Regions from separate parts of the Oceanobacillus sp. GQ8 genome, predicted to be linked through region 3. Evidence: riboswitches for the same ligand, from Rfam matches in the RefSeq annotation. Region 3 holds a riboswitch; each other region holds the start of a gene.
The links. Region 3 has a riboswitch for S-adenosylmethionine ahead of AC6CHS_RS09295 (SDR family NAD(P)-dependent oxidoreductase). Riboswitches for the same ligand answer to the same signal wherever they lie in the genome.
Positions count from the first base shown of each region.

Region 1: linked by a shared signal. The riboswitch ahead of AC6CHS_RS05405 (methionine ABC transporter ATP-binding protein) and the one ahead of AC6CHS_RS09295 (SDR family NAD(P)-dependent oxidoreductase) in region 3 are both predicted to bind S-adenosylmethionine.
Region 2: linked by a shared signal. The riboswitch ahead of AC6CHS_RS04825 (LLM class flavin-dependent oxidoreductase) and the one ahead of AC6CHS_RS09295 (SDR family NAD(P)-dependent oxidoreductase) in region 3 are both predicted to bind S-adenosylmethionine.
Region 4: linked by a shared signal. The riboswitch ahead of metK (methionine adenosyltransferase) and the one ahead of AC6CHS_RS09295 (SDR family NAD(P)-dependent oxidoreductase) in region 3 are both predicted to bind S-adenosylmethionine.

Region 1 is NZ_JCAXEV010000002.1:75,061-80,913, reverse strand. It holds gene AC6CHS_RS05410 (glycine betaine ABC transporter substrate-binding protein) at 1-848, shown strand, start outside; SAM riboswitch class I at 1,035-1,142, shown strand; SAM riboswitch class I at 1,247-1,349, shown strand; gene AC6CHS_RS05405 (methionine ABC transporter ATP-binding protein) at 1,431-2,462, shown strand; gene AC6CHS_RS05400 (methionine ABC transporter permease) at 2,452-3,102, shown strand; gene AC6CHS_RS05395 (MetQ/NlpA family ABC transporter substrate-binding protein) at 3,130-3,948, shown strand; gene AC6CHS_RS05390 (M20 family metallopeptidase) at 3,997-5,202, shown strand; gene AC6CHS_RS05385 (hypothetical protein) at 5,366-5,650, shown strand; tRNA gene AC6CHS_RS05380 (tRNA-Ser) at 5,753-5,845, shown strand.
Region 2 is NZ_JCAXEV010000001.1:916,328-922,180, forward strand. It holds gene AC6CHS_RS04810 (manganese catalase) at 1-3, opposite strand, end outside; gene AC6CHS_RS04815 (hypothetical protein) at 93-251, opposite strand; gene AC6CHS_RS04820 (ATP-grasp domain-containing protein) at 355-1,305, opposite strand; gene AC6CHS_RS04825 (LLM class flavin-dependent oxidoreductase) at 1,317-2,372, opposite strand; SAM riboswitch class I at 2,455-2,562, opposite strand; gene dacB (D-alanyl-D-alanine carboxypeptidase/D-alanyl-D-alanine endopeptidase) at 2,647-4,119, opposite strand; gene AC6CHS_RS04835 (YndJ family protein) at 4,328-5,853, opposite strand, start outside.
Region 3 is NZ_JCAXEV010000003.1:60,574-66,426, forward strand. It holds gene AC6CHS_RS09280 (Na+/H+ antiporter subunit E) at 1-15, opposite strand, end outside; gene AC6CHS_RS09285 (S-ribosylhomocysteine lyase) at 1,065-1,535, opposite strand; gene AC6CHS_RS09290 (Na+/H+ antiporter NhaC family protein) at 1,603-2,925, opposite strand; gene AC6CHS_RS09295 (SDR family NAD(P)-dependent oxidoreductase) at 2,978-3,742, opposite strand; SAM riboswitch class I at 3,850-3,951, opposite strand; gene AC6CHS_RS09300 (AraC family transcriptional regulator) at 4,140-5,003, opposite strand; gene AC6CHS_RS09305 (DUF6220 domain-containing protein) at 5,233-5,634, shown strand; gene AC6CHS_RS09310 (DUF5957 family protein) at 5,642-5,836, shown strand.
Region 4 is NZ_JCAXEV010000003.1:705,595-711,447, reverse strand. It holds gene AC6CHS_RS12370 (tetraprenyl-beta-curcumene synthase family protein) at 1-28, opposite strand, end outside; gene AC6CHS_RS12365 (gamma carbonic anhydrase) at 110-625, shown strand; gene metK (methionine adenosyltransferase) at 794-1,996, opposite strand; SAM riboswitch class I at 2,293-2,399, opposite strand; gene pckA (phosphoenolpyruvate carboxykinase (ATP)) at 2,598-4,187, shown strand; gene AC6CHS_RS12350 (ABC transporter substrate-binding protein) at 4,343-5,332, shown strand; gene AC6CHS_RS12345 (ABC transporter ATP-binding protein) at 5,346-5,853, shown strand, end outside.

The DNA of each region.
Region 1 (5,853 bases), on a different contig from region 3:
TTATGATAGCAGGTTGTGGATCAAGTAATGAGGATGCACAAGCAGAAGGAAGTGTTAGTGAAGAATTAGATTATACAATTACCGGTACAGAGCCTGGTGCTGGACAAACTAAGAAGAATGAAGAAGTTTTAGATTCGTACGATAATCTTGCCGGTTGGGAACAGGAATTGTCTTCAGCAGGAGCAATGTTATCCCAATTAAGTAAAGCGATTGATAATAAAGAACCAATTATTTTTAGTGCATGGTCTCCTCATTATAAATTTGCCAAGTGGGATTTAAAATATTTAAAGGATCCCAAAGGTATTCATGGTGATGAAGAAAAGATTACAACGATTGCTAGAAAAGGCCTAAAGGACGAAATGCCTGAAGCTTACACAATTATTGATCGCATACAATTGGAGCTTTCAGATGTAGAAGAAGCATTATTAGAGGCTCAAGAAAAGGAGTATGCTGAAGTAGTAAAGGAGTGGGCTAAGGATAATCAAGAAACAGTTGCAGAATGGACGGAAGGTGTAGACTCTGTGGATGGCACTTCTATTGAAATCGCTCTTTTACCTTGGGATGATGCAATTTTTACAGCAAATGTTGCAAAAAACGCATTAGAACAAAAAGGATTTGATGTGACACTTACCCAAGTTGACCCAGCTATTATGTTTGAGGCTATAGCAACTGGGAGTGCTGATGCATCATTAGCAGTATGGATGCCAGTAACACATGCCGAATTATATAAACAATATGAAGATGATTTTGATGACTTGGGACCAAACTTAGAGGGAGCCAAAACTGGGTTAGCAGTACCAGCTTATATGGATATTGACTCTCTAGAAGATCTAGAACCAAAGGAATAAATCTTGCATAGAAAGAAACCTATCTGTTTGTGGTAATTCAAAGGATAGGGTTCTTTATTTTTTAGTAATCCTTTATTTATGCTAAAAAGTAAAAAAATGAATTGAATAATTTATTAGAAAAAACTGTTGACAGATTGAAAGGCTGGTAGTATTGTAAGTAGCAACAACAAATTAAATATGCATTACTTCTTATTCAGAGAGATGGAGGGACTTGGCCCATTGATATCTCGGCAGCGGACTTTTAATAGTACTGTGCTAAATCCAACAGGCGAATGCGAGCCTGAAAAATAAGAAGAGGATGATCGTACATAGCTGATCCCTTCTTATTTTTATAAGAAGGGATTTTTTAGTTTTACGCGAAACAACTCTTCTTCACGACAAAATTAAATATGCATTACTTCTTATCCAGAGAGGTGGAGGGACTGGCCCATTGATACCTCGGCAACGTGCTTTTAAAGCAACGTGCCAATTCCAACAGACGAAGGTCTGTAAAGATAAGAGGAGGATACTAGCTCATTGCCTCTTCTTATCTTATAAGAAGAGGCTTTTTAATTTGAAACTACAACGAGCAGGAGGAAGTAGATGATTACATTTGATCAGGTTTCAAAAGTATACGGCGAAAAGGCAGAAGGCGTAAAAGCACTGGATAATGTGGATCTCCACATAGAAGAGGGAGAGATATATGGGGTGATTGGGTTTAGTGGTGCTGGAAAAAGCTCGCTCATTCGATGTGTTAATTTACTCGAACAGCCAACATCCGGAACAGTGACCGTGAATGGGCAAAACTTACAAGCACTTTCACCAAAAGAACTACGGGAGGCAAAGCGAAACATTGGGATGATCTTTCAACATTTTAATTTACTTAATTCGAAAACCGTGTTTACCAATGTCGCAATGCCCTTACTTTTAAGCAAAACTCCAAAAAAGGAAGTAACGAAGCGTGTTTATGAACTTCTTGATTTTGTCGGCTTGCGTGACAAGGCTGACAGCTATCCAGACCAACTTTCTGGGGGGCAGAAACAGCGAGTTGGGATTGCCCGTTCTCTTGCAACCCAGCCATCCATTCTTTTATGTGATGAGGCAACATCAGCCCTTGACCCAGACACAACAAATGCTATTTTAAAACTTTTAAAGAAAATTAATCAGGAATACAATATCACCATTTTAATTATCACGCACGAAATGGGCGTAATTAGAGAAATTTGCGATAAAGTTGCTGTGCTGGAAGATGGAAAAGTAGTCGAATCTGGTTCTGTATTTGATGTCTTTTCTCAGCCACAAACGACCACAGCTCATAACTTTGTCAGTACGGTGATGCATGATCAAATCCCAGATTCCGTATATGAGTTAGTAAGAAAACAAGATGCACATAATCAAATTTATCGGATTGTATTTGTTGGCGAGTCTACTGGAACACCGTTGTTGTCGCAAATCGCAAAGCAATACGAGGTAGAGGTAAATGTTCTGTTTGGTAGTATCACAGAATTACAGGGCGTACCATTTGGAAATCTTATCGTGCAATTTGAAGGGGAAGAAAAAGAGATTAATCGTGTCATTATGCATATTCATCAACAAAAAGTAAGTGTAAAGGAAGTGTTAGCAGATGTTGGTTGATTGGCAAACAATAACAGAGGCATTATGGCAAACCATTGTAATGGTCGCAGTCGCCCTATTTTTCTCTATGATTATAGGGTTGGTATTAGGAATTGTCCTTGTTGTGACACGTAAAGGGCACCTATGGGAAAACAAGTATATTTTTACGGTCTTAAATGCAATAGTAAACATATTTCGTTCTATTCCGTTTATCATCCTAATGGTCGCAGTCATTCCATTCACTAGATTAGTTGTTGGAACCTCAATAGGTACTGCCGCAGCTATTGTACCAATGGTGTTATTTGCAGGACCATACATTGCAAGATTAATAGAGAATTCTCTTTTAGAAGTAGATCCAGGTGTGATGGAAGCTGCCCAGTCAATGGGAGCGACACCTTGGCAAATAATCATTCGCTTTCTTATACCAGAAGCTCTTAGCTCCCTCGTGTTAGGGGCGACTATTGCAACAATTGGATTGGTTGGAGCCTCAGCCATGGCAGGAGCAGTTGGTGGTGGCGGATTAGGAGACCTGGCCATTACCTTTGGTTATCAGCGATTCGACACAATGGTGATGCTAATAACAGTAGGAATACTCGTCGTCATGGTTCAAGGATTACAATCCACCGGAAATATTTTATCCAAGAAAATAAGAAGAAGATAAAATCAAAACAAAAGGAGAAGATACAGCATGAAAAAGTTAAGTCTATTATTGTTACTAGTTAGTTTAAGTTTGGTTATCAGCGCCTGTTCTAATGGGGAGGCTGCAACGAAGGTCAAAGTAGGAATTAGTGGCTCTGACACAACTATTTGGGATTATGTAGCAGAAAAGGCCAAGGAAGAAGGAATAGAGGTTGAGATTGTTCGCTTTTCTGACTATGTGCAACCGAACCTAGCACTAGCTGAGGGTGAAATCGATGCAAATGCTTTCCAGACCGTTTCCTATTTTGATGCCTTTATCGAGGAGCATGACCTTGATCTGACTCCAATTGCTACAACGGTTATCGCACCAATGGGTCTTTATTCTGAAAAGCATGATTCCGTAGAAGATATTCCTGAAGGTGGAACGATTGCCTTAGCTAAAGAAGCAACGAATATGGGCCGTGGATTACTTCTTCTAGAGGAAGCTGGATTAATTAAATTGGAAGAAGGATTTGACGGAAATGGGTCGCTGGATAAAATCGTAGAAAATCCGAAGAACCTGAAATTTGAACAGCTTGTAGCGGGTCAGACTCCAAGGGTGTTGCCAGATGTAGATGCATCCATCATAAATAACGGCATTGCAGTGGACGCTGGATTTAGTCCAATGGACGATTCCATATTCCACGAGGATGAAACAGCTACCCCGTATATTAATATTATCGCCGTACAAGACAAAGACAAAGACGATGAAACCTTAAATAAACTAGCAGAAATTTATCAGTCTGATGACGTAGCAGACTTTATTATTGAAGAACGCGATGGAAACTCCATCCCGACATTTGTACCACTAAGTGAAATTGGTCATTAAAAGAGAGAATAGAAGTACAGGATAAAAATAAAAAACGAGGTGGATAAAATGAGTGTTGTTGCCAAAAGTTTAGAAGAAGTGAAGAAGATTATTGTTGATAATATAGAAGAAAATAAACAGAAATACATTCAAGCAAGTCATGATATTCATGATAACCCGGAAATCGGAAACCAAGAGTACTATGCATCTGGTCGCTTAATTGAATTGCTTGTTGAGGAAGGGTTTTTAATAGAAAAAGGGGTAGCAGGACATGAAACAGCATTCGTTGCGAAAAAGAAAAGTGAAAAAGAGGGCTTAAGAATTGGCTTTTTGGCAGAATATGATGCCTTACCAGAAATCGGTCATGCCTGTGGGCATAACTTAATTGGTACCACGAGTGCTGCAGCTGCTATTGCACTTAGTAAAGTATTGGATGAAGTAGGAGGAGAGCTTGTCGTATTAGGTACCCCTGCAGAGGAAGGAGGCCCAAAAGGAAGTGCGAAAGGAAGCTTTGTAAAGGCGGGATTGCTCGAAGATATTGATGCAGCGATTATGATACACCCAGGTGCTGAGACCAATTTAACTGGTCCGAGTCTCGCTGTAGATCCACTTGATTTCGCTTTTCATGGAAAACCAGCACATGCTTCCGCCCATCCAGATAAAGGAATTAATGCTTTAGATGGCGTCATTCAACTATTTAATGGCATTAATGCATTACGACAGCACCTTCCGTCAGATGTTCGCATTCATGGAATTATTACAGATGGTGGAGATGCACCGAATGTAGTACCAGATTACGCCAAAGCAAGATTTTATATTCGAGCTAGTTCTCGAGAGCTTTTAAACGAAGTAACGAAGAAAGTGAAGGGTATTGCACAAGGAGCAGCATTAGCTACAGGCGCTGATGTGAAAGTGATTGCTTTCCAAAATGAAGTAGATAACTTTGTCGTCAACAAACGATTTGACCAAGTATTTAAAGAAATAGCTGAGGAATTGGGAGAGGTAGTAAATACGGAGGAAAGAAAGGCTTTAGGCTCAACAGACGCAGGAAATGTCAGTCAGGTAGTACCAACCATCCATCCGCACATCAAAATTGGCTCGAGCGATCTAATTGGTCATACAGTAGCATTTAGAGAAGCTGCACGCTCCGAACAGGGCGATGAAGCACTTATTAAAGGAGCGAAGGCGTCAGCATTCACTGCGCTACAGCTTCTGACAAATAGTACGTTGTTTGAGGAGATCAAACAAGAGTTTACAGAGCGGACAGGAAAATAATCTTAGACAGCTAGAGGGTTTATTCCCCTTTAGCTGTCTTCATGTTTCTAAATTAAAGACAAGGGCTGGTAATTGAAGTATAATTTCATAGTCACAAGTATTCGAGAGAAGGGAAGCAATGGCGGGTAGTTGTCGATAAAAGCATGAATAGAGGTAACTACCGATGAGAATTATTGTTAGGTTTGCTATGTATCAATTTGTCTTGTTTTCTTTACTTTTTGCCATTAACGTCCCCCTTGATAGATTTATTAGTAAACCGTTTACCTATGTTGACTTTATAGCCACAATTGTCGCTATACTATTCCTTATAATTGGTTATCGTATAGTAAACAAGGTGTATAAAAGGTTTGAAGGTATTGGGTTGCGAACTAAACTATTCATTTCTATTCCAATTGCTCTTGGCTCAATCGTGTTCTTAGCATTGTTGGAGAATCTATTTTTTGGTTAAACTAATTTAGTCTCCATTCTCTTCATTCGCCATCTTTAAATTTTTTGTAGAAAAATAATTGACATCTTTTTTTGAGCATGATATATTATATTCTGTTGCCACGGAGGTATACCCAAGTCTGGCTGAAGGGATCGGTCTTGAAAACCGACAGGCGGGTCAAACCGCGCGGGGGTTCGAATCCCTCTACCTCCTCCATTAATTTA
Region 2 (5,853 bases), on a different contig from region 3:
CAATCCACTCACATCCTTTTTAGTTTGACAATAGGCGAATATCCGCCCCTTTTAGATGGTATGCAGATAGCTAGGCCATTGTTCCACAAAATTTACGCAGGAGTAGGAGTGTTCGTTAATATGTTTGTAGTCAATTCATAAGGGAAAGAGGGCGATTTATCTGCTATGATTGCTATCTTATCGGCCTTAAGTTTGGCTCTATCTACCATGATTGCTGTCTTATCGCACTCGAGCTTGGCTCTATCTGCCATGATTGCGGATTTATTGGTCGTGGCCACTCCCTGTTCAAAGAATAAAGCTAAAAATTAAAATACTCCCACCTTTTTGGGTAAAAGTGGGAGTGTCTAACTTGAATTAAGATAGGATGGTAGGATAGTGGGAGTTAAGTTTTTCCCCTAAATACTTCGCTACCTCCAGCATGCCATAGGTGCCATATTCGGTTTCGGCTTCAGAATTATAATTTGTATTTGTATTAATGTCATACGTATAAATGTTACCGCCCTCATCTTCAATAAATTCAATCCCAGCAATTTGGATATCATTCCCTTTAAGCACTTGTTTATATTTTTCTAATATTGGGTGGTCAAAGCCTTTCCTAACTTGGAATTTCGCAGGGGCTTCTTGTTCTTCAGCAGGACAGAATAAATCCTCAATAGTACATGCATCTGCCGGGCAAAGTTCAAATCCTTCTGATGTATCTACTCTTACTGCATAAACAAATTCCCCGCCGACAAACTCACACCTCGTAATATAGGATTCTGGTGACTGAATATATTCCTGTATTAAGGTGACACCATCGACAGGCTCTTCGAAATCCCCACCTTCTACATATTCCTGCAAGGCTTTAACTGAATGAAACAATTGGACACCAAGTCCCTTCCCTGCTCGATTATGTTTTGTAATAAAAGGTTTCCCTGCAAAGCTTTCGGCTACTTCAATCAATTCTTCTTTCCCAACAGCAGCCGTTGTCTTTGGTGTACGGACTCCGTATTTTTCCAGTTCCAAATATTGCTTCACCTTGCTGAGCTCTAGATCAAGCGCCCTGCTCCCATTCACGACCGTTCTGCCGTGATGTTCAAGCCAGGATAACACGGCACTTGTCAGCTCTGGAGAAAAACGGTTCCCCCTTGTGTGGGATGATGCACTCATTCGATTATAAAAAACCCCCTCTGGCGGGACGGCAGTCAAATCAACCTTCCCGCTCGTTAGAAGCCAATCCTCATAAGGAATCGCTAATTCATCCAATCGCTTAAATAAATGTGTCGTCCATTCTTCATTTTCATGAATGATATATAATTTCGTCATGCTGACATCTCCTATCCATTATTTAGTAATGCTTTTTTCAATTCATCGACCTTTGGCATAACATTTTTGGCGAAGTTTTCTAGCTCCTCCAATTGCGGAGAGCATTGAAGCAATAATAGATCCACTCCAGCCTCTTCATATGCTATAATTTGCTCGGCTATTTGTTTCGGTGTTCCCACAAGATTTGGACGTAGGCCCCTGTTCGATACGGAATAATCCTGCAGTTTCACCTGCTGTTCTAGTTGTGACATTGTCGTAAAGTCCTGAAAACCAGCGTACCCATCGGATTCTTTTACGGTTGTAATTCTTTCTAGCTCTTGTAGTGCCTCTTCCTCTGTTTCACGGCAAATAACATAGGCAGCCATACCAAACGACTGTAACGGCTCCTTCCCTGCATGCCTTCTCCGTTCTTTCATATCGTTTATTTTTTGTCTCGCTTCCTCTACTGTATGGCCATGCATAACATAGGCATCACAATAGGTGGAAATAACCTCTTTTCCTTTGTCACTTTCACCGCCAGCATACAACACCGGGTTTGGTCGTTGTACAGGTTTTGGTGAAAGCTTTGTATTTTCAATTTGATAAAATTTTCCGTTGTAGGAGAATGACTCTTCCGTCCACAAACCTTTTAATACCTCAAGAAACTCTTCTGTTCGCTCATAACGGGCATCATGCTCAGTAAATTCTGCTCCATATTGCTTCGCTTCCTCTGCCCACCAGCCGGATACGACATTTAATGTGAAACGTCCATTGCTAATATGATCAATGTTGGCCGCCATTTTGGCTGTAACAGCGGGATTGTGAAAGACAGGACGAACGGCCGTCATAATCTCTATTTTTTCGGTTACAGCAGCTAGCGCTGCAGCAGTTGACCATGCTTCAATTGAATCTTCTTTTGTCCCTTTAATATCGTTTAAATAGAGTTCAGCAATTAACGTCGTGTCATAGCCCCATTTTTCTGCTGACTGAATAGCTTGCTTTGCATAATCAAAAGTAGGTGGCATTTTCTCATCTTCTACATTACGTAGCCAACCTCCAAAAATCGGTAACCAAAATCCATATCTCATCTTCCCCACTCCTATTCTCCAAATTGAAAACAAAAAAACTCTTTCCCGAAGAAAAGAGTTTGAATTCAAATAGAACTTCCTCCTCTTATCTTCCAAGCAATTGCTTGGTGGAATTGGCACAGTATCTGACTAAACAGACCTGTTGCCGAGGCTTCAAAGGGCCATATCCCTCCACCTCTCTGGATAAGAAACATCCTTATTTAGTTGATACTTTCTAGATTAGAACAAAATGTTAGAACTGTCAATAAATTAAATTATCCTAGTAAAAGCGAGGCTAAGGTCTTTCCGCTAAAATACGAACAAGCCTATCTTCCACGTCTTTGGCAGCTTCTTCATCAAGCACATTATTAATCATAATAGAAAAAATATAATTCTCTCCTGACAGGGTCTGTAAATAACCAGATAGTGTAGTTACTCCAAAGATTGTTCCTGTTTTAGCTTCAACCTGGACGTCTCCCAAGCGATTCCTTAGTGTTCCACCAACCATCTTGCCTGTCTCTCCTGCTACTGGGAGTGCCTTCTTGAAGGCAGGAAACCATGGCTTATCCTGTACGATAAAAAGTAGTTTACTAAGTTCATTAGCTGGAATGAGATTGACATGGGAAATACCCGAACCATCTCTAATCAATAACGTACTTCGATTTAACCCAAGCTTTTCTAGCTCCTCCTGCATAACCTCAAGGCCTTTTTCCCAGCTTCCTTCCTTTTGTACATACTTTCCCATTTCCTTTATGAGCACTTCCCCGTGCACATTGTTGCTCAGCTTCATAAACGGTACAAGCAATTCTTTTAATGGTATAGAACTGTGTTGAAAAAGCAAGGAACTTTCTTTAGGCGCTTTGCCAACCATCACTTCTCCCGACCATGTGATCCCTTTTGCTTGAAGTGCATCCTGAAAAAGGGCCATTGCATAGCTTGTCGGATCCCATACGGCCATATATTCTTTCACCGTTTCTGCCCCAGCTGGAACGGTGCCCGTAAGCATGATTTCGTTTGACCCATGTTCTCGCTCCACCGTTAGCTCCTCTTCCACATGACTTGGACTTGTATCAGCTCGATTATGTATTGTTACATAGTTTGTGTTAGGTGACACAGTTATGATAGGCTTCTCCCCTGGCTCTGCACCTGGTGTTATCTGAAGCGTAACACTTCCCGCATCATAGTCCTCGTCAGGTGAGGCAGTCAGCGCCGAGATTTGCGCTCCGTAATGAAATGATTCGTCACTCCAAATTAAGTCAGGGGAAAGGCGTACGTTATCATACCAAGTATCATCTCCAATAAGATCTCCCTTAATATGCGTCACTCCCAGTTCTTGAAGCTGCTCTGCAAAACGGGTAAAATCTTCTGGTGTCAAGGTCGGATCCCCTTTTCCGACAAGATATAGGTTTCCTTCTAGCTTGGCTCCTTTTTTAGCTCCATCTGTTTTTATTTCGGTAGAAAAGGTGTAGTCTTCTCCAAGAACCTCTATGGCTGCAGCTGCAGTTAAAAGTTTCATATTGGATGCTGGACGAAGCCTTGTATCTCCATGGGTTTCATATAGAAGCTCGCCAGATTTTGCATCCCGCACACTCATTCCAACTAAAGCACCATTCAACATTAGTTCTGTTTCTATTTCGTTATCCAAACGCTGTTTCATTGTCCCCCGCTCCTCTATCGCATGTACTCTCTTTTCTTCGGGCACTGAAGCAGCTAAGCAAAAGATGAGCAAGAGCATCCATACACGGCTGACATTTCTTTTTAACGTCATGTAAGCACCTCTTACATTTTATTGATCAGGCCCTATTTAGTATTTCCACAAAATAAGAAGGAAATCCTTGTTATTAGAAAAACTCGCATTCGCTCGTCTATTAACGAATGCGTACGTTTTTCTTATACTTGGTACTTCAAAATTTTAACTACGTCGTGATTGCTTTCTAGCTAAAATTTTATAATTTCCTAACGTACAAATAAAATGTTTATCCTTTATCCTTATGAACAATCCGGTATTTGATGGTTAAAAAAGGTATCGAGAAAATGCGCATCTTATGTGTCGCTCTCAAACTCCCATCCTGTTCTTCACCTACCACAAACGTTTCCTCTAGAGGAAGTGTTAGTACCTGCCTGCCAACAGCCAAATAGATCCCTGCTTGTTGCGCGTTTTCTTGTTGTTTACTTGTTAGTTGCAGGTTTCCGTTCTTATTCTGCAATGCAAGGGTGCCAATCATAGTAGAGCCTGGAAGGGGTAGTGCAATATCCATGTAGGTTCTGTCCTCCCCTTCATGAAAAGAATAAATCGCAACAAATACTGTTTCCTCGTTCACCTTTCGCAGCCAGACCCGTGGTTTTGTTCGTCCATCAACTGTTTCGCTAATCCCGATAACCTTCCCCGTCATCTCTACTTCTTTAGCAGAGAAAGGAAGATTAAGCTGTCCAATCCGCTTACTAATATGTTGATAGATCCAAGCAAAGGGCTTAAACCATCCGTGCCATTTCACTTGCGAAAAAAGCCTGTAATAATTGGTGTTTTCATAGAAATCAATCACCGAATTTGATAGACTCTCTCTTTCAATTTGTGGCTCGTAGATGTGCATGGAATCAACTAGCCCATTGTATGTATGCTCTGCTTGTATAGTAGCTAACATTTTTTCTCCAATAACCCGCTCTCCCCTTATCCAACTGACTGGAAAAGATCGATGACCTGCATGCGCTTGAGGACAACTGATCATCCAACCAATTAGTCCGGCCATCGCAAACAATACCCCATTTATCACACCATGGAACCTGAGCATAAAGTCAATGCTTACATAAAACACACCTGTCATGTTACCAAAGGCGTAGCATAGGGAGAACAAAATGGATATTCCCAAAGCAGAAAAGGACAGCCGAATGAGCCATGCTTGTATCGGGCGGGAAAAGCTAGTTTCCCATGCTAAGATGATCAAGCTGTAGATCCCTATCATATAAAGCATTACACCAAGTAACTCAAGTAAAACCGCATACGAAATACCAACTGCTACAAGAATGGGCGCTAATAAGATAGCTATACCAGCCATTTTATAAAAACGGTTTTGCTTTAGCCTTCCTAAAAACCCTGCAAAAACCGGTAACAAGAAGGAAGCATAATGAAAATGGATGCCTGTTAACCATGTTAAAATAGGAGAAAAACCAGTGTCTAGCTGTACGACACTAGCGAAATACCAAGCCCCTCCAATTGCAAGGTACACGCAACCTATATCAATCATAAATTCTTCAAACCGGGCAAACCCACGCTGTAATAGTCGCTTTGCCCCAAAGCAAGCCACAAGTATCGTAAAAGCTAGATAAAAAAGCGCAAGGACGATATCCCAAGGTGTGCGCTTTGTCATTTCAAGCAAGAAAACAGCAGTTAGTCCGAGAAAAGCTGCATACGGTAGGATACGAAAAAATCCTTGCTCTGCTTTTCCTAACAAGTGGAGAGTTAGTGGTACAAATACTAATTGGGCAATACTTAGCAATAAATAAT
Region 3 (5,853 bases):
TAATTTTTTGTTCAAATGATGTACCTCCCTTTAAATTTAGTAAAATTGGCTACCACAGTTGTAATCAATGGAAAACAAATTTAGTAGTTCTTATTATTACCATAGGATGAGTTATTATTATTAAAATATTTAAATTCTAAGGATAAGGAGAAATCCAATGCGGTATTTTCGTTTTTGGGACACCTACAACTGTAGGCATGTTGAATATTCGGCAAAAAATGAATACGTAGAGCATATAGGGAATGGCAAAAGGCAGATAACCAGTGCGTCTTGTAGGTTTATTAATACACGAGAACTGAACAAATAGCAGAAAATCTCACTGGAACAATTGCTGCGAGCTACTGAAAATGTTGGGTTTAATAATGTAATAGGTGCCTTTCGTAATAATTCAAATGGTGACCATGGAACACTATTTTATGAAAAGTCTGTTCAGGGGAAACATTAGTTATTACATTAACTGATAGCTTCTGTATGTTGCATGAAAATGAATAACAAGCAAATTTGTTTGATGAAATTGAAGGAAGATGGAACCTAATCGAAAATGTTTGGACAGAAAATAATCTAAAGTTAGAAGTAATTTGATGGGAGCTTGAACATTTTTTGGTTCTGAAGACTATTACACCTGAAAGGTATTTACACTCTCATTAATGTGTACATTCAACATCTAATAGGAAGCCATTAAACGGGTATTAAAAAGGGAAATATATTTATTATTATAGAAGTATTTCTATTGAGAGTAGTCAACAAATATCCGTGATATAGATCACTTTAACCACTTTCTTTTCAATTTTCATCCGATACAGATATGAATCTATATGATGTATGGAGCCTTGTTTTAACATATATGTAATAAGAAGACGACAAAACAAAAAAAGTAATTGTTGCACAGTACAACGATACTACGCATTCACTCGTTTCATTAAATGAACGTTTTACTGACTCCTAATTTTGGTGGTTAGTATTTTCCTAGTCTAGTACCAAAGTGCCTTTAATTAAGTATGATATATCCCCAGATACAATAATAAAAAGGTGAACAGCCCAATTACTGTTCACCTTTTCCATCCTTATTTTTCACCAAATACGAATGCCCATTCTGATCGTTTAGCGAGAAACTCTTGTGCTAATGCTTTTGCACCTTCTAGACTATGACTTGCTGCCCAACCACATTGTACTTCATTACATGCTGGAACTTCTGTTGCTTCTAGAATATCTTTTAACGTTGCTTCCACAGCATCTAATACTTCGTCGTAGTTATCATGATTTATAACCGATAAGTAAAAGCCTGTTTGACATCCCATTGGGCCTAAATCAATGACACTACTGTGATGGTTGCGGATATTCTCAGCCATTAGATGTTCAAGTGAATGGAGCGCAGGCATTTCCATATACTCCTGATTTGGTTGTTTTAGGCGAAGATCGTACTTGTGAACAACGTCACCGTTTGCCCCAGTAGTCGTTCCTGCTAGACGAATATAAGGTGCTCTCACCTTTGTGTGATCAAGATTAAAGCTTTCTACGTTCATTTTTTTAACCATGTTATTCCACCCCTGATTTTTTATTTTTTCCTGGATTTGTATGCTTTTTGCTAGACTAGAAGTTTCGTTAAGCTGTTTTTTTATCACCATTAGCGGCTTTCTTTTCCTTATATCTAGGGAAGCCAATTAGAATGGCAACAATCCCACATAGAAGGATTGCAATCGGGTAGAAGGAATATGGCAAGATGCTAATTGGTGAAATAGCTGCTAATCCTGCAGCGGCAAGCATTTGCCCACCGTATGGAACGATACCTTGCCAACCGCCAGCAAAAATATCGAGAATACTTGCTGTTTTTCTAGGGTCGATATCGTATTCATCGGAAATATTTTTTGCTAAAGGACCTGTCACAATAATAGAAATGGTGTTGTTGGCAGTTGCGATGTCGGTTGCACTTACTAAACCTGCAATTCCAAGCTCCGCACCTTTTTTCGTTTTAATTCTACTCGTTACAAAGTTTAATAACCACTGAATCCCGCCGTTATGTTGGATAATTCCAATCATACCACCAATTAATAAGGCAACGATGGCGATATCCTCCATGTTCAGGATTCCCTGTGAAACAGCTTGCACAAATCCACTCAATGTATAGGAACCGTCGACTAAGCCAATGATCCCAGCAAACACGATTCCGCCTATTAATACGACTAACACATTAACACCAGCTAACGCAGCAATTAGTACCGCTATATAAGGTAAAACCTTCACTAAATCATACGAATAATCGCCAATGGTATCAATTCTAGCTCCAGCGGTAACGATCCATAAAAGAATAGCTGTTACGATTGCTCCAGGTAGGACAATGAAAAAGTTGGTTTTAAATTTATCACTCATTTTTGTTTTCTGGGTCCGGACAGCTGCAATGGTTGTATCGGAAATCATCGATAGATTATCACCAAACATTGCACCACCTATGACGGTTCCCATCGCAAGCGCCATTGGTATGCCTGTTTGTTCCGCGATTCCAATTCCAATTGGTGCTAGCGCAGCCACTGTACCCATGGATGTGCCCATTGAAACAGAGATGAAGCAACCTACAATAAAGAGTCCAACCATTAATAGATTAGGAGGAATAACGGATAATCCCAAGTTTACGGTGGAATCTACAGCACCCATGTCCCTAGCTGTTTGAGCGAATGCCCCAGCCATTACAAAAATAACAGCCATTAAGATAATATTGGGATGTCCTGCCCCTTTCGTAAATATATCAATTTTGCTAGATAATTTTTCTTTTCTGTTCATGGCAAGAGCAAAAGCCGATGCAATAATAATCGCAACGTTTAATGGCATATTGGAGAAGTCTCCAGAAATAACGCCAGTGCCAATAAATAGTAATACAAAGATAAGCAACGGAAGTAGTGCAAATGCATTTCCTTTTTTCGCATTAGCCATCAAAATATCCTCCTTCGATTTGGTTTTTAGTGGGTAAGCATGTAACAAAAGATTAGTTCATTGTCATCCCACCCGTAACATTAATTCCTTGGCCAGTCATGTAGTCTGAGTACGTTGACGCAAGAAAAACAACGACATTCGCGATGTCAGCTGGTACAGCAGTTCTTCCTAATGGAACTTGTGAATCATCTTCTTGTTTAATATCTTCAGCCTGAAGACCGCGTAAGTTTCCACCAATCACTCTTTCTGATTGTTTCATCGTTGTTTCTACAATACCTGGGCAAACGGCATTGACATTAATATTGTCTTTGGCTAGTTCTAGTGCAGCCACTTTTGTCATCCCTAGTACCGCGTGTTTTGAAGCAACATAGCTACCCATTAATTGATAGCCGTTTTTTCCAGCTTGTGAGGCGATGTTAATAATTTTTCCACCGTGGCCTTGACTTTGTAGTTGTTTCGCAACAGCTTGCATGCAAAGGTACACTCCTTTTGCATTCACATCGATTGTTTTATCCCAATCTTGCTCTTTTATATCTACAAAATAGTCCATAGTGGAAATTCCCGCATTATTGACTAAAATGTCAACTCTGCCGAAATGGGCAATAACCGATTCAACCACCTTGGTTACGTGCTGTGGATTGGAGACATCGGCCTGCACATGAAACGTATTAGCTGTTGTTTCATCGTGGGTTTCAGCCATATCCACAACAGCAACCTTTGCACCGCAATCTAAAAATGCATCCACAATCGCTTTACCAATTCCATTGGCACCGCCAGTGACAATAGCCACTTTATCGGTCAAATCCATCGTATACATAGAAAACGCACTCCTTTCTTGTTGGCCTGCTGTACTTTATTAATGCAAACAAAAAAGCCTCTTCTATAGCAAAGAAGAGACTTTAAAACGTCAACGTTAAAATACTCTTCTTATCTTCAAGCGTTACGCTTCTGGAATTGGCACATTACTCTTAAAGAGCTGCTGCCGAGGTATCGTAGGGCCAGTCCCTCCACCTCTCTGGATAAGAAAAATCGCAATATGTAATTTGTAGATTAAAGATACAGGAAAATGAAATAACCGTCAAGCGATTTTTTTGATAATTAATAAATAGAGAGATGATGTTTCGCTTTGTAGTATTTAGGAGGTCTTGGTTTTTTAAAAAAAGAGCAACGCCCATTTGTCAGCGTTGCTCTTTATTCATTATTAGTCCTCGCGTTTATCTTTTCCTCACAGGGATCCATACTTCACTATACGCGTAATCCGCTTTCTGTTCATCCATTTTAGTAAACGAAAAGCTAGGAGCAGGGATCACTTCATAATCGGAAGAGGGGAGCCATTCTGAATAGGTCTTTGCCATGGTCTCTTGCAGTGTTGATGGGAACGGTCCTTCATTAGGGAAAATCGCCCACGTACAGGCATCAACAGTTACTTTATCTAATTGATCACTGACGTTATCTTCCGTTGTTAATACACCGATCAAGTGCGTTAAATCGCCTTCCTCTTTTAAAAATTGAGCGTCCGCATCATAGGAAGCATTCACGATTTCATAGGGTTCTAAATTTTGCAGGGAATGCATCTCCTCTTTTTGTTCGTCCGTAATGCTCTTCGCAAGCTCCACAATCGCGTTATTAACCCCTTCAAATTGCATCGGCACACGTTTACTTACACCAACTAAATTAAATGTTGGCTTATCTTCTATTCTAAATTCCATTGTAGTTCCTCCTTGTACTGTTATGACAAATGTGAACTTCGGAAACGTTTTGCTTACTCCTCTTTTCATTACTTCTGAGGGTAGAAAACCATTCCACTTTTTAAATGCTCTCGTAAAGCCGTCCACTGACTGATATCCATATTTGAAAGCAACATCTGTTACTTTTTCTCCTCGTAACAAATCCTTATTTGCTTCGGAAAGCCTTCTGTTTTTTATATACTCATTTAGTGTCATTCCGGATAGGTAAAAAAATATTTTCCGAAAGTGATAATCGGAAACCCCGGCATATTCAGAAATAGTTTCAAGCGACAGATCTTCTGTTAACCGTTCTTCAATATATTCAATGACTTGGTTTAGTTCCTTTAACACGTTATCCCTCCTTTCTGTCTAAATGATAGCAAAGTAATATTTTAAATACTCGACTTGTTTAATGTAATAAATATCGGTTTTTAAACTTGGAAAGCATGGATCTGCTGCAGCCATATAAAGTGGCTGTCTTTTTATTTAAGAAAAATTTAAGAATTCCCTAAGAGGAAATCAAGAATTGCACCTTAAGATACACATATAGCAAAACAAAGGAGGTCACAAATTGAAACAAATGAGCACTAAAAATCATATTGGACGTTTCACTTATTTTGGTTTAGCAATAATCTTTGTAATTTGTATTTTCATTCAACTATTCTGGGGCGGCATGGCTACTTTCGTGAACCCAGTTAACTGGCAGAATCATGTGGAGTTCGTTCATCAGTTTGGGTTTATGATACCAATCTTAATGCTTATTTTTGCATTCCTAGGTGCCGTTCCAAAGCGGGTTTATGGACAACTGCTTGCACTAACCGGATTGATGTTCTTTATGTATTTTACAGCAAACATTACAAGAACTATACCGTGGCTCGGAGCTATGCACCCTGTTGTAGCAATTCTATTATTTGCAATATCTATTGGGATTTTATTTAGCTCTTGGAAGCTTATCAGCAAGAAAAACATTCAGAAAGGATGATAGTAACATGAGAATATTTTTGGCTATTATTGTTGGTGTGGTTGGCGGATTTATATTAGGCGTGGCACTTTCTAGTTTTATTGGAATTGTAGGAATGACACTATTTGATGAACCATTTGGGATTAAATATTTGTCCTATTATACGTCTTTCCTTTGTGCCATTTTAGTACCAATCATCGATCAAAAAACGTTAAAAAAGTAAAGAAAGAGGAGTGACTA
Region 4 (5,853 bases), 650 kb from region 3:
TGGATGATGTTGGAACATTGTTTCGCATTTGTTTGCCTTCCTTCAATCAGTTTAAGCGTGTATTTTTTGCTATACTAATTATATCACCATATTATGGAGGAGGATTCAAATGATTCATCAATATCAGGATAAGCAGCCCGTAATTCATGAAACAGCATTTATTGCAAAAGACGCTACTATTATCGGAGATGTGGAGATAGATCAATCAAGCAGTGTTTGGTTTAAGACGATCATTCGTGGGGATGTGGCACCTACTAGAATCGGGGAACGCGTAAACATTCAGGATTTATCTATGCTTCACCAAAGTCCTGGAATGCCTTTAGTTATTGAAGATGATGTAACAGTGGGGCATCAGGTCACCCTACACTCTGCAATCATTAGAGAAAAAGCTTTAATTGGAATGGGCTCCATCATTCTTGATGGTGCAGAAATTGGTACAGGTGCATTTATCGGTGCTGGAAGCCTTGTACCTCCAGGTAAGAAAATCCCTCCCAATACGCTAGCTCTTGGGAGACCTGCCAAAGTAGTACGGAACTTAACGGAAGAGGACCTCGCAGAAATGGAACGAATCCGCAATTCGTATGTGGAAAAAGGACAATATTACAAAGCACATACCACTCTTTAGAGGCAGCAATCTATTGGAGGTATACATAAAGCCTTCATCTTCAGCTATAGATTTATCATCAAGTACCGTGAAAACTCAAAAGCCGAACGGATTTCGAAAAAATAGATGGTTCCCTAAAAGGGTCCTCATCATTTCGAATGACCGTTCGGCTTTACAATTGATCTTTTTCTACTTCTTCTCCATCAATGCTTTTAATTCTACAACTTTATCTGTCTTTTCCCAAGGGAACAGGATATCTGTTCTTCCGAAATGACCATATGCTGCAGTGTTCTTAAAGATAGGTTTCTGCAAATCAAGCATACGGATAATTCCAGCTGGACGTAAATCAAATAGTTTGCGTATTGCATGCACTAACGCTTCTTCAGACACTTTTCCTGTTCCGAATGTGTTTACTGCAATTGAAACAGGTTCAGCTACACCAATAGCATAGGCTAGTTGTACCTCACAAGTCTTGGCAAGTTCTGCAGCTACTATGTTTTTCGCAACATAACGTGCAGCATAAGCAGCGGATCGATCCACTTTCGTTGAATCCTTCCCACTAAATGCTCCACCACCATGACGAGCATATCCACCATATGTGTCCACGATAATTTTTCTACCAGTTAACCCAGCATCTCCTTGTGGTCCACCAATCACAAAGCGGCCTGTTGGATTAATAAAATACTTCGTTGTTTCATCCAAAAGATTCTCTGGTACGACTGGACGAATAACATGTTCAATTAAATCCTTCTCAATTTGCTCTGTTGTGATATCTTGATGATGTTGTGTAGAAATAACAATCGTATCTACTTTTACTGGTTGGTCCTGTTCATCATATTCAACCGTTACTTGTGTTTTTCCATCTGGACGCAAGTAATCTAATACCTTTTCTTTTCTTACATCAGCTAAACGCTTCGCCAATTTATGTGCAAGTGAAATAGGTAATGGCATGAGTTCCTCTGTTTCGTCGCAAGCAAAGCCAAACATAAGTCCTTGGTCCCCTGCTCCAATAGAAGCAATCTCTTCATCGCTCATTTTTCCTTGACGTGACTCTAGTGCCTCGTCTACGCCCCCGGCAATATCAGCAGATTGTTCATCAATTGCAGTCAATACGGCACATGTATCCGCATCAAAGCCATACTTTGCACGCGTATACCCAATTTCTTTAATCGTTTTTCTTACAATAGCCGGAATGTCTACATACGTACTTGTAGAAATCTCTCCCGCAACCAGTACCAAACCTGTTGTAACGGTTGTTTCACACGCCACACGCGCATATGGGTCCTTCTTTAAAATTTCATCTAGAATTGCATCCGAAATCTGATCAGATATTTTATCAGGATGCCCTTCTGTTACCGATTCTGAAGTAAATAAACGACGATTAGCAGCCATAGTGCTTAATCCTCCTTTTGGTTTCTGTTACGGATCTCTGTTCATCAAGTTTTGCTATTTCATAACAAAGGTTTTTATTACAAGAAAAGCGCAGAACGCCCGTTTAGAAACGTAGTGACTGGAGTAACTCAACTGAGATAAAGGAATTACGGTAAGCTTGCGAACCGATAATGACTTATCGTAGGGAGAGTGGCGAAGTCACATAGTTTCTGGGCGATCGGAGCTAGACATCTTTGCAATTTTTTTATAAAAAAAGCCCTTCCTTCAGTAATGAGGAAAGGAGTACCAGCCTTTCGCTCTTATTGTTCAAGGAAATTTCCTTGCACCAGGTTAGCACCTTTTCACCGATGTGATGGTTGCTGGGTTTCATCGGGGCTGTCCCTCCACCTACTCTGAATAAGAGAGTATCCGCTCGAAATTTAGCTTATCGAATGAGAACTGACATGTCAACTATTTTTGGTTCGTAACAAGGTTTGCGAAAATTTCATATGATTAGATTAGATGTTTAGTATGGACTATTAAATTGAATGTGTTATACTAATAATCACATTAAGGCAACGTAATACAACACATTACCAAAGGTAGGTGCAGTGAAGTGAAAATGGTAGAAAAAAACCCTTGTACTGAATTAGAGCAGCATACTCCGATCCTGGATAATGAATCTGTCCCACGGCTTATCGAGATAATCTTAGCAAAAAGGGAAGCAGTTTTAACCTCCACAGGTGCAATTAGAGCTACCACTGGTAAATATACCGGGCGCTCTCCAAAGGACAAATTTATTGTTCGTGACGCAGTTAGTGAATCTAAGATCGATTGGGGTCAAGTCAACCAATCAATTGATGAGGATGCTTTTGAAAAATTATACAAAAAAACAACGGAATACTTGAGGAACCAGAAAGAAATATATAGATTCAAAGGATTTGCTGGGGCAGATGAAGTCTCCCGCCTGCCAATCCAAGTAGTTTCCGAATATGCTTGGCACAGCTTGTTTGCAAGGCAGCTTTTCATAACCCCAACAGAGGAAGAGCTCGCAAACCACCAAGCAGAATTTACCGTCCTATCTGCACCGGGATGTTTAGCAGATCCTGATACAGACAGTACTAATTCGGAAACGTTTGTTATCGTTTCATTTAAAAAGCGAGTTATTCTAATTGGTGGCACAGAATATGCGGGAGAAATAAAAAAATCAATTTTTTCCGTGATGAATTATCTGTTGCCACAACAAGATATTCTTCCCATGCATTGTTCTGCCAACGTTGGGGAGGAGGGAGATGTTGCTTTGTTTTTTGGGTTATCTGGAACAGGCAAAACAACCCTATCCGCTGACCCTGACAGAAAATTAGTCGGGGATGATGAACATGGCTGGAGTAATAATGGTATATTCAATATAGAGGGCGGTTGTTATGCTAAATGCATCAATCTCTCCGAAGAAAAAGAACCACAAATTTATAATGCCATACGATTTGGCTCCGTTTTGGAAAATGTCATGCTTGACTCTGAGAATGATATGCCAGACTATTCTAATACGTTCCTAACAGAAAACACACGAGCTGCTTATCCTATTGAACATATGGACAATGTTATGGTCCCAAGTATTGCTGGCCATCCAAATACCATTATCTTTTTAACTGCAGATGCCTCTGGAACTTTGCCGCCAATTAGTAAATTAACGAATGAACAGGCGATGTATCACTTTCTCAGTGGTTACACGAGCAAGCTTGCTGGAACGGAACGCGGAGTAACTAAACCCCAAGCAACTTTCTCGGCCTGCTTTGGTTCTCCATTTTTGCCGCTCCCCCCTTCTGTCTATGCAGAAATGCTTGGAAAAAAGATTGAGGAACATTCAGCGACTGTATTCTTGATAAATACTGGCTGGACTGGCGGCTCATACGGTAATGGTGGCGAACGTATTAAATTATCCTACACAAGAGCAATGGTATATGCAGCACTGAAAGGCGAATTAAATAATACAGAAACCGTTCTCGATGAAATATTCGGATTAGAAATTCCACATCATGTTCCAGGGGTGCCCGAGCAGCTCCTAGTGCCTGCCAATACTTGGTCAAACATTGCAGCTTATCAAAAAGCAGCCGAGGAACTTGCAATGAAGTTCCACAGAAATTTTGAAAAGTTCACGGAAGCTAGTAATGCGATTAAGCAAGCTGGACCTAGATACCAAAATCACATGTAACCATTATTTCCAAGAAAGTTTATATACGTTTTTCAGCGGTCTCTAAAAGGAGGCCGTTTTTTTATGCACTTATGTCATAGGCCTTCACACATTTTAGGCGAATGCATAAAATGTTTTGACATAACTATCCATTTAAACTAAGGGGGGTCAAATAAATGAAAAAATTAATTAAAATGACGCTTATTGTTGCTTTATTGCCACTCATTTTGCTCGGATGCAACCAAAGCAGCACTTCCTCCATAAAACTTGCTGAAGTAACTCGCTCCTTGTTTTATGCACCACAATACGTCGCGTTGGAAAAGGGCTATTTTGAAGAGGAAGGGTTGGATGTAGAACTACAGACAACATGGGGTGGCGATAAAACCATGACGGCACTTCTTTCCGACGGAGCTGACATTGCATTGGTCGGTTCGGAAACATCCATTTATGTTTACGCACAAAACTCAAAGGACCCGGTAATCAACTTTGCTCAGTTAACACAGACAGATGGCACATTTCTTGTGGCGAAAGAACCAAAACCTGACTTCGAGTGGGAAGATTTAAAGGGTAGTACATTTTTAGGCCAACGAAAAGGCGGCATGCCTCAAATGGTTGGTGAATTTGTGTTAAAGAATCATGGCATTGATCCCAAAAATGATTTGGATCTTCAGCAGAACATTGATTTTGCTAACATACCTGGTGCCTTCGTTTCAGGAGACGCAGAGTATGTTCAATTATTTGAACCGACAGCAAGCACATTCGAAAAAGAAGGCAATGGACATATTGTAGCCTCTTTTGGAGAAGAATCCGGCAATGTACCATACACCGTCTTTATGACCAAGCAAAGCTATCTTGATGAAAATGAAGAAGAAGTACAAAAATTCACTCGTGCTGTTTACAAAGCACAGCAGTGGGTTGAACAAAATAGTGCAGAAGAAATCGCCAGTGTTATACAGCCTTATTTCGAGGATACGGAGCTAGATTTATTAGCCTCCTCTATCGAGAGATACAAGGGGCAGCTATCCTTTGCTACAAATCCAATACTGGATAAAGAAGAATGGGATAACTTGAAAGCTATTATGGAGGAAGCAGGAGAACTTCCAGCTGATATTCCATATGAAGATCTTGTAAATACAACCATTGCAGAAGAAATTATCAATGATTAGGGAGGATGGTCAAATGTCATTTCTTACATTAGATCATGTAACCCATCATTATTTTTCAGCAAGTAGTTATACAAAAGCGCTAAAGGATATCTCTCTTTCCATTAAGCAGGGGGAATTCGTCGCGTTACTTGGTCCTAGCGGTTGCGGAAAATCAACGCTTCTTTCCATTATAGCAGGGATTGTAGAGCATACTTCAGGGAATGTTTTTCTGGAGAACACGCCAATAAAGCCGTCTGATAAAGCTATTGGTTATATGCTACAACAAGATTATTTGTTTCCCTGGAAGACCATTCTTGAAAATGTGATGATTGGCCCTAAGATCCACCGAAGTAATGACCCAGCAATCCGTACGAAAGCGGAAATGTTATTAAAACAAGTAGGACTTACTGGCATTTCAGACGATTACCCAGCTTCATTATCAGGTGGGATGCGTCAACGAGTCGCACTTGTAAGAACATTACTTAATGACCCGAAAATCCTACTTCTTGATGAACCTTTTTCTGCATTAGATTATCAAACTA